DNA from 3 places in the Comamonas sp. E6 genome. Region 2 is predicted to be linked to each of the others. Evidence: riboswitches for the same ligand, from Rfam matches in the RefSeq annotation. Region 2 holds a riboswitch; each other region holds the start of a gene.
What was found. Region 2 has a riboswitch for glycine ahead of gcvT (glycine cleavage system aminomethyltransferase GcvT). Riboswitches for the same ligand answer to the same signal wherever they lie in the genome.

Region 1: linked by a shared signal. The riboswitch ahead of CSE6_RS00995 (trimeric intracellular cation channel family protein) and the one ahead of gcvT (glycine cleavage system aminomethyltransferase GcvT) in region 2 are both predicted to bind glycine.
Region 3: linked by a shared signal. The riboswitch ahead of CSE6_RS03535 (D-amino acid dehydrogenase) and the one ahead of gcvT (glycine cleavage system aminomethyltransferase GcvT) in region 2 are both predicted to bind glycine.

What each region holds. Positions count from the first base shown of each region.
Region 1 is NZ_BBXH01000004.1:12,652-15,904, forward strand. It holds gene mnmC (FAD-dependent 5-carboxymethylaminomethyl-2-thiouridine(34) oxidoreductase MnmC) at 1-1,013, opposite strand, end outside; gene CSE6_RS00995 (trimeric intracellular cation channel family protein) at 1,155-1,820, opposite strand; glycine riboswitch at 1,873-1,991, opposite strand; glycine riboswitch at 2,005-2,097, opposite strand; partial or broken gene CSE6_RS01000 (IS5 family transposase) at 2,325-3,181, opposite strand; partial or broken gene CSE6_RS01005 (transposase) at 3,193-3,253, opposite strand, start outside.
Region 2 is NZ_BBXH01000008.1:164,399-167,651, forward strand. It holds gene gcvH (glycine cleavage system protein GcvH) at 1-15, opposite strand, end outside; gene gcvT (glycine cleavage system aminomethyltransferase GcvT) at 138-1,274, opposite strand; glycine riboswitch at 1,339-1,464, opposite strand; glycine riboswitch at 1,484-1,593, opposite strand; gene CSE6_RS07445 (energy transducer TonB) at 1,682-2,215, opposite strand; gene CSE6_RS07450 (2,4'-dihydroxyacetophenone dioxygenase family protein) at 2,408-2,941, shown strand; gene CSE6_RS07455 (MFS transporter) at 3,031-3,253, shown strand, end outside.
Region 3 is NZ_BBXH01000006.1:55,829-59,081, reverse strand. It holds gene CSE6_RS03540 (amino acid permease) at 1-768, opposite strand, end outside; glycine riboswitch at 1,312-1,411, shown strand; gene CSE6_RS03535 (D-amino acid dehydrogenase) at 1,583-2,851, shown strand; partial or broken gene CSE6_RS03530 (amino acid permease) at 2,952-3,253, shown strand, end outside.

The DNA.
Region 1 (3,253 bases), on a different contig from region 2:
AGGTCATGCTCCAGCACGCCGCCATGGGCCCAGTCCTGGGCTGGATGCAACTTTTGCGCTTGGCTCAGTTGCTGCAGATTTTGTAGCGTTGTGCGTACGCCGCTTCTGGACAGGTGCGACAGAACACTGTCATCGGGCGAAATATGCGGGCAAAACAAGCCGGCTGGCAGGCCTGAAGCTCCTGCCGCAGGCTCGGCCGCCGCATCCAGCACCGTCACTTCCCAGCCGCGTCTTGCCAGGCTGGCGGCAGCGGCGGCACCAGCCAGGCCAGCACCCAGCACCAGGCAGCGGCCGGCCTGGCCCACGGGCGCAGGCAGGCCGTCAGGGCGATGGCGCGGCTCCCAGGCCGGGTTGTAGGCTGCATGCAGGTTATGGCGCTTGGGCGGCACGCCAACGCGCTTCTTGACGTCAAAACCCTGAGCCTTGAGCGCTTGGCGCACATGGCCGGCCACGCACCAAGTGGCAAGCTGCGTGCCACGGCGGCAATGGCGGGCGATGTTCTTCATGGCATCTTCATCCCACATCTCGGGGTTGAGTTGAGGAGAGAAGCCATCCAGATATACGCTGTCAGCCGTCATCTGCTGCTTGCGCAGCATGGTCCTGGCATCGCCTATATGGAGCGTCAGCAGCACCTGGCCGTCATCAAAGGAAAGGCGATGCACGCCGGGCAGCAGTCCCCACCATTGCTCGGCCAGTTGTTCGCCAAGCGGGCGCAGTTCCCCATCGGCCGGTAAAAACGCGAGCAGATCCTCGCGCGAGACAGGGTAGGCCTCCACCGAGACAAAATGCAGAATGCGCGGGCGTCTGGGGTCGGCTTTCCATGCCGCCCAGGTGACCAGGAAATTCAGACCGAAGCCAAAGCCGGTTTCCAGAATGCGCCACTGCGCTGCATCGGCCCAGGCAGCTGGAAGATCGCAGCCACCGAGAAAAACCTGGCGGGCCTGGTCAAGGCCGCCCAGCTCGCTGTGATAGCGATCACCAAATCGGGTGTTGTAGGGGGTGCCATCCGGCATCCATGTGATCGGTTCAGACATGGAAAGTGAAACTACATGGGTAATGCATGGCGCAGTCTAGGTCAGAGCAGCCAAGCAAGGGCCGCCCCGCAGCGATGGCTGCGTCCCCCTCCTGCGTAGCAAGAGAGGGGGGAGTCTCTATCACTCCCAGCGCTGCTGGTACGAAAAAACCGGCAGGCGCCATTTGAAACGAATGGCGGCCAGACGGAAGGCCAGACCGCCGGCAAAACACACGATGGTGCTGATATTGGGGCTGACATCCAGATAGCGCAGGCCCAGGAACATCAGGCATACGGACAGCGACACGCTGGCATACAGCTCGCGGCGGAACACCACGGGGACCTGGTTGCAGAGCACATCGCGCAAGATGCCGCCGCTGATGCCGGTAATCATGCCGGCCATGATGATGACGATGGTTGGGTAGCCCAGCTCCAGCGCGGTATTGCAGCCGATCAGCGAAAAGGCGATCAGTCCCATGGCGTCCAGCAGCAAAAACACCTGCTTGAGCCTGTGCATATGGCGTGCAATCACGGTGGTCAGCAGACCGAAGCTGATGACCAGATACACATATTCAGGGTGCTGGGTCCAGCCGATGGGGTAGTGGCCCAGTACCATGTCGCGGATGGTGCCGCCTCCCAGGGCAGTGACAAAGGCGATGACGACGACGCCGAAGATATCCATATTGCGCCGGCCTGCGGCGAGTGCGCCGGACATGGCTTCGGCGGTAATGGCCACCAGATAGATGACCAGCATGACGGTGAAGTTGGAGGCCTGGAACGAGTCCAGCAAAGAGACGGAAGGAAGCATGAAGGCACTTGAAAATAGACCAGCCACTCACATCGGCGGGAATGTCCGGCTTGCCTCTCCCGCTGTCCTTTTACCTGAGAGTTGCGCATGAGCACCTTCGCGGTGGACATGCTTGCCCCTTCGGTGAGCCCTGCAGCTTGTGGTTGCGGGCTGCTCTCCAGTTGGCGATATCCGGGTCCTGTCAGACCCACCTGCGGTACTTATTGCCTGAGCGATTATGGGAGTTTGCGCCTTCGGCGGGAACCCTCGAAAGGCTCCGCTCTCCCGCAGGATGGGCGCGATTCTAGCTAGTTTCAGCGACTTTATTCGGGTTAATACCTGTATTGGTGTGTTTCTGCGGCTGCCAGCTCGGGGTGCGGAAGGGCGGTCTGAATCCGCCATGGCTCGCGCAAGCCCGCGTTTTCGTCCGTGAAGCCGCCCGCCATAAAAACTCATATGCGCGATATCGAAAGGGCGTTGTTGCATATATCACCCCCAGGCCAGATTTCCCAACCCCAGGTGTGGCTAGGCCACAGCCACCGTCTGCGGGCAGACCGGTTCAGTAAACCGATTGAGGATGGAGGCTCGAATGTGCAGTTCGTTAACTTGGCGCTCGAACGTGCGTGACATTGCTCGTTCAACCAGGCGTTTGATGCAGTTCATCTTGGTCTTTACCGGGCTGCGCCGGTGGTAACCGCTCCAGCGTTTCCAGATACTTCACCCCAATCGTCTGCATGCGGCGATAGCTGCGTTGCGGTGCGCAAAGCCATCGCCTTTGCGCACCTTGGCATTCTTTCTTGGGGGGAATGATGGGCGTGGCATTGCGCTGAATGACCGCCGCATGCACGGACTGCGTGTCATAAGCCCCATCGCCTGTCACTGTCAGCAGCGGCTCCTCGGCAGGAACTTGCTCCGCAACTGCGGCAACACTGCAGCGTTTGCGCATCAATACCGATGTGCAGCTTGCGCCATTGGCGGCGATGCTTTTTGCACTTCCACTCGCCTTCGCCAAGGAACTTGATGCCTGTGGAGTCAACCAGTCGGTGCAGGCCGGCTGCGCTAGAGCGGTATGCCACTTGCACATCCAGACGGCGTTGGCGGCGACACAATGTACTGAAGTCGGGAATTGGCCACAGCAATCCAGACAGCGCCAGTAGTGACTGAACAAAGCCTGTGGTCTGCCGCAAGACTAATCCAAAGAGGTTCTTGATGGTCAGGCAGAACTGAATCGCTGCATCCGAGAACTGCGGGCTGTGCCCGCGTTTGCCGCTGTCAGCGGCAAGCCAAGACATGGTCTTGTCCAGCCAGATGGTCAAGGAGCCGCGAGCCTTGAGTGCTGCGTTGTACTGCTTCCAGTTGGTGGTGTGAGCGGCAGCACTCATTAGGGCGTTGGTGTCGGAGGCCCTTCATGCTCAAGCTTTCGCGAGGTAAAGAGCAAGCTTGCCGATACACCT
Region 2 (3,253 bases):
ATACTTGATGCTCATGGAAAGCTCCAGATGGGGGATTCAGGGGAATCGGGTGTTGTTTGAGAAAGGTCCAGCTCGCACTTTAGCGGTGTTCTGGCCGCTGTTTGGCAAACTGGCCCGTCTCATGCGCGGCGGCAGACCTAGCCGCGGTAGTAGCGGGTGGGAACGAAGGGCGTGGCGACCACCTTCATGGGCACGGGCTTGCCGCGCACCATGGCGAAGATTTCCGTATCGATGGCGGCGTAGTCGGGCTCGACATAGGCCAGCGCCACGGGCTGGTTGAGCGTGGGGCTGAGCAGGCCGCTGGTGATGTGGCCGATATGCTGTCCGTCCATGTTCTCCAGCACGGCGGGCTCGCGCACGGGAATGCGTTCCAGCGCAATCAGGCCCACGCGCTTGCGGCGCAGAGACTGAGGGTTCTGCAATTGCTCCAGCACGATGGCCGCACCAGGAAAACCGCCTTCGCGCTCGCCGCCGGTGCGGCGTACTTTCTGCATGGCCCAGTTCAGCGCAGCTTCCACCGGGGTGGTGCTGGTGTCTATGTCGTTGCCGTACAGGCAAAGTCCGGCTTCTAGGCGCAGCGAGTTGCGCGCGCCCAGACCGATGGGGGCTACCTCGGGCTGTGCCAGCAGAGCTTCGGCAAAGGCTTCGGCAGCTTCGCCGGGCAGGGAGATTTCAAAGCCGTCCTCGCCCGTATAGCCGCTGCGCGTGATGTAGAGCGCATGGCCTTGCCAGTCGAAGTAATTGCCGGTCATGAAGACCAGTTGCGTCACACCGGGAATCAGACGCGAGAGGGCAGTGACGGCTTGCGGGCCTTGCAGGGCCAGCAGGGCGTGCTCGGGCAGTGGGACGACCTCGCCGCGGCTGGCGATGCGGTTCTGGATATGAGCGATATCGGCCTCTTTGCAGGCACCGTTGACGATGAGGAACAGATCATCGCCGCGGTTGACGAACATCAGGTCGTCGAGAATTCCGCCTTGTTCATCGAGCAGCAGGCCGTAACGCTGTTTGTGCAGGCCCAGGTCCATGACATCGACGGGCATCAGCGATTCGAGCGCGGCGGCGGCATCGGGGCCGCGCAACAGCAACTGGCCCATGTGCGAGACATCGAACAGGCCGGCGGCCTTGCGCGTGTGCAGATGCTCGGCCATCAGGCCTTGAGGGTATTGCACGGGCATTGAGTAGCCGGCAAACGGCACCATGCGGGCACCCAGTTTCTGGTGCAGTGCAAACAGCGGTGTGGAACGCAGATCGGAAGAGGTGTCAGCAGCAGTCACAGGCAAGCGCTCCGGTGGTCAAACCAAAATGAGTGGCCATGCATGGCGGGGCCATGCGTGGCGGGCTTGCCCTGCTGTCCGCTTTACCTGAGAGATTCACTGCATGCATTGCATCGGGCAGTTTGCTCCTTCGGTGGATGCCGGCGCACATACGAAATGACGGCCTGCATCTCTCTCCAGCAAGGGACGCTGCAGGTTTGCATACCTTGCAGCGCTTGTCAGTCCTTTTGCCTGAGCGTTTTGACACCGGGTTGGGGTCTGCGCCTTCGGCGGTGCGAGGCAGCTTCAAGCTGCAGGCACTCTCTCCTGACCTTGGCGATTCTAGCGGTGGGCAAGGGGCTTGCACCACCGAATCGGATGGATTCTGGGGTTTTCGAGCACAGATCGCTGGAATTGAGCTTGCGGTCTCACTGCGGTTCTGTGTTCATGGCGGGTGTTCGAGGAATATCGATCTCCTGGCGCGGAAACACCAGTTGGTAGGGCTGCTCGAAGCAGGACGTCACGGGCTGGCCCTGGCGCATGCCGGGCTTGAACTTCCAGCGTTCGAGCGAGCGCAGTATGGACTTCACGATGCGGGGATCGGCATCGGCAGGCTGGTAGGCCACACGGCCGAGCTGACCCTGAGCCGTGACTTCCAGGCGGAAGACCACCGTGGTCTCCAGCCCGTTCGGAAACCAGTGGGCGCTGATGAAAGGCGTGGTGTGGCGGCGTGGCTGCGGTTGCCGATCGAGCTGGGCGGGGGGTGTGCAGTCAGCATTGATCCAGGCAGGCCAATTTACGGTTTGGCCTCCGGAAGCCGAGGCGGAGTCAGCCTGGGGCTGGGGAGTGATGTCGGCCACCTTAGGCGCCATGGCTGGGTTGCCGGCGCAGGCACTGAGCAGCAGAGCTCCCAAGACGGCCGCGTATGCAGCAAGACAGCGTGAGTGGCGTGAAGTATCCATGGCGGCATTCTCGGTCATCCCCAGTCGATTTCGGCAGACCTGGTGGAGTCGGTCGTTCAGCCAGGGCCGGGCTGCCTTGCTCCAGAGCTTGTCCTGCAGGGGCAAACATCATGTCCGGCAGGGACTAAACAGAATTTTCCCCATGGATAGGATTATGACGTTCGTCAAAAAATGTTTATTCAAGGAGAGAAAATGCCCGAAAAAGCCACGAATGAATTCTGGAAATATCTGAAGCCGATTCCTGAATGTTTTCAGCCAGATGCGCAGCCAGAGGTTTATATTAAGAACGCTCCAACGGAGGATGAGCGTTATTATGTTCCATTCTCTGAAACCGTTTCCTCCCGTCCCCTCTGGATTTCTCCATCACAAAACAAATGGTGCGATATTCTGATGGCGAAGGAGGCCGGTCTGGTGAACCGCCATTACCATCCGCACGAAGTGTTTGCCTACACGATTTCGGGGAAGTGGGGCTATCTGGAACATGACTGGACAGCCCGCGCCGGTGATTTCGTCTACGAGACCCCCGGAGAAGGCCATACCCTGGTGGCCTATGAACATGAGCAGCCCATGCGTGCGTTCTTTATCGTCAAGGGACCGCTGATCTGGCTCGATGATGACGGAAAGCCTGACGGATATTTCGATGTTCACAGTTACATAGAACTATGCCGAAAGCATTATGAAAAAATCGGCATAGGTGCAGATTATGTGGACACGCTGTTTCGGTAGTTATCCGAAGCTGGATTGAAAATCCATCAATGAAAGGCGGTATTTCCTGAAGAATGAAATAGCCCGCCAAATACGGAATGGAGAGAGACATGAAAAATCAAGATGAAAATCTAAAAAGCGGGTGGGTGAGCTATGAAAACAAGCTGCTGATCATTCTGTTTTTTACTTTCGGGATTGTTTTTTTTGACCGGCTGGCATTGTCGTTTTTATTTCCCTTTGTCTCCAAGGAGCTGGATCTGAACAATGCCCAGCTGGGCATGCTGTCGTCCATTCTGGCATTGGCATGGGCGGCTTCTGGTGCATTCTTCGGGG
Region 3 (3,253 bases), on a different contig from region 2:
GAACACCTGACGAATCGCACGCGGTACGTTCTCGCGCGGATTCTCGGATTCGCCTGCCGCAACGCCCACCAGCTCCGTGCCCTGGAAGGAATAGGCCACGATCATGGCCACGCCCACAAAGGTCGCGAAATTACCGACGAATGGCGCATCGCCCGTGGTCCAGTTCTCGAAGCCGGGTACATGGCCGTTGCTGATGATGCCGAACAGAATCAGCACGCCGGTGATCAGAAAGGCCACCACGGCCAGCACCTTGATCAGCGCGAACCAGTACTCGGCCTCGGCAAAGCCGCGCGCGGAAAACGCGTTCAGCCCCACCATCAGCAGCAGGAACAGGCCGCTCCAGACGATGCCGGGCACATCGGGAAACCAGTAGGCCATGACCAGTTGCGAGGCCACCAGGTCCACCGCCACCACCACAGCCCAGCTGAACCAGAAGTTCCAGCCCAGCGCAAAGCCGAAGCCTCGATCCACATAGCGCGAGGCATAGGTAGAGAAAGAGCCGGCCACAGGCATGAAGGCGGCCAGCTCGCCCAGGCTGGTCATGATGTAGTACACCATGATGCCTATGAGCAGATAGGTGAGCACGGCACCACCAGGGCCGATCTGGGCGATGGCCGAGCCTGAGGCCACGAACAGGCCCGTTCCGATGGCGCCGCCAATGGCAATCATGCTCAGGTGGCGCTGCTTGAGCACCCGGTGCAAGCGGGGCTGGTTATCGTCACCATCACCAGTCGGCGCGAGCTGCTGGCTTGAGTTGGGTTGGGACATAAATGTCTTGTTGTAATGGTTTGCGCCCATCCGGACAAAACACCCAACCATCCCGCAGGCGCTGCGGCAGGCAACGCAAAAAGGCGACCATGACGATCGCGGGCAACAAGGACAAAGGAACGAAGCCATGACAGCAGAACGCCATGGCGGATAGGCCAGTTGCATCCTGAATCGGCAGCCACCCCAGTCGGGCGCTTCAATGGCAAAGCGGTGATATCGCCGGGCCAATTGACAGGCAAAGACGATATTTTGCCCAAATCCACCGCCGACCATGCCCCGCCATGCCAATGCAGGGGCTGACTCTGGGGCTGCTCGGTGGCACTTGACAGCGTCTATCGCTATGAATTTAGAAGCACACTGCGCTTTAATAAATTCATTTTCATAGACAAACAATCAATATTTCATTGAAGGATAAGCGACAAGCGCTATCAAATAGCGTGAACCCGACATGAGTAGCCATGGCTGGGCCCTGGCGCAGAAGTCTAGAAAACCCGTATATCCAGGCACCGCCGTTCTTCCTACATTTGCCCACAGGCTCTCAGCCCGGTGATGCCGAGAGAGACTGCAGCGCAAACTTGGCGCATGCAGCGCCGAAGGAGCAACCGCCCCGGAAACTCTCAGGCCAAAGGATCGGCATCGCTTTCACACACTCTGAAGAATGTCCGGACGTCATCGTCCGCCGGGCATACCGAAGGAGCAAGCGAGCAGCGCCGCAAGGCCCTGCCTCGTGAATCTCTCAGGTCCAGAACAGAGGGGGCGTCCGCTGCGCATGTTGCGCACGGGCTCCACCCTTGACGTGTCTGGAATCTGAATCATGAAGACAATCGCCGTCATCGGCGGTGGCATCACGGGCGTGACCACCGCCTACGCCCTCGCACGCCGCGGATTTGCCGTCACCCTGTTCGAGAAGCAGCGCTATGCCGCCATGGAAACCTCGTTCGCCAATGGCGGCCAGCTCTCGGCCTCGAACGCCGAGGTCTGGACCCATTGGTCCACCATCGTCAAGGGCCTCAAGTGGATGCTCAAGAGCGATGCTCCGCTGCTGCTCAATCCCAGGCCCAGCTGGCACAAGATTTCCTGGTTCTGCCAGTTTCTCGCTGCCATCCCCCATTACGAGAAAAACACCGTGGAAACCGCCAGGCTGGCGATTGCGGCACGCGAGCACCTGTTTGACTGGGCGTCCAGCGAAGGCATTGACTTCGATCTGAAGCGAAAAGGCATCTTGCATATCTACCGCGACCGAGCAGGCTTTGAACATGCGGGCAAGGTTTCCCGGTTGCTGGCCAAAGGCGGTCTGGAGCGCCGCGCCGTGACACCGCAGGAGATGCGCGCCATAGAGCCGACCCTGTCCGGAACCTTCTATGGCGGCTACTTCACCGAGAGCGACTCCACGGGCGACATCCACAAGTTCACCAGCGGCCTGGCTGCCGCCTGCGAACGACTGGGCGTGCAATGCCGCTACGGCCAGGAAATCATGTCGGTGAACAGCAACGGCAAGCAGGCCAGCGTGACCGTGCGCCAGGGCCTGGAAACCGAGACCTCGACTTTCGACGCCATGGTGGTCTGCGCAGGCACGGCAAGCCGCGCCCTGGCTGCCCAGCTCGGCGACAGCGTCAACATCTATCCGGTCAAGGGCTATTCCATCACGGTCAATCTGCCGGACGAAGCCAGCCGCGCCGCAGCCCCCGTGGTGAGTCTGCTGGACGACGAGACCAAGCTGGTCACCAGCCGCCTCGGCAACGATCGCTTCCGCGTTGCCGGTACGGCCGAATTCAACGGCTACAACAAGGACATCCGAGCCGACCGCATCCGTCCACTCATCGAATGGGTTCAGCAGTGCTTCCCGGGCGTCAGCACGCGCAGCGTCGTGCCCTGGGCGGGCCTGCGCCCCATGATGCCGGACATGCTGCCGCGCGTGGGCCCTGGCAACAAGCCCTGCGTGTTCTACAACACCGGCCACGGCCATCTGGGCTGGACCTTGTCGGCCGTCACCGCCGACATGGTCGGCGACCTCGTGCTGCAGTCCATGGGCAGCGCCAGCAGACAGCCCCGACCGGCCACGCTGAGCACCGCCAGCGCCTGACCACGACCTGAAAACCTCATCAACAAGCCAGACACGGCAGCCGCAGCGCCCCGTGAGGGGCAGCTGTTGCCGTGTGAATGGCAAAACGGAGACATACAACATGAGTCGAAATCATCCAAGCGCAGCCGGGGAGTCGCTGCAGCAGACAGGGGAGCTGGAGCGCGGCCTCAAGGACCGGCACATCCAGCTGATCGCCCTGGGCGGCGCCATTGGCGTGGGCCTGTTCCTGGGCTCGGCCAAGGCAATCCACAAGGCTGGTCCGCTGCTGCTGGTCAGCTACGCCATCGCGGGGCTGGCCATCTTCTTCATCATGCGGGCACTGGGCGAGTTGCTGGTGCACCGCCCGGTGGCCGGCTCTTTTGCCACCTATGCCGAAACCTATGTCAGCCCCTGGGCCGGATT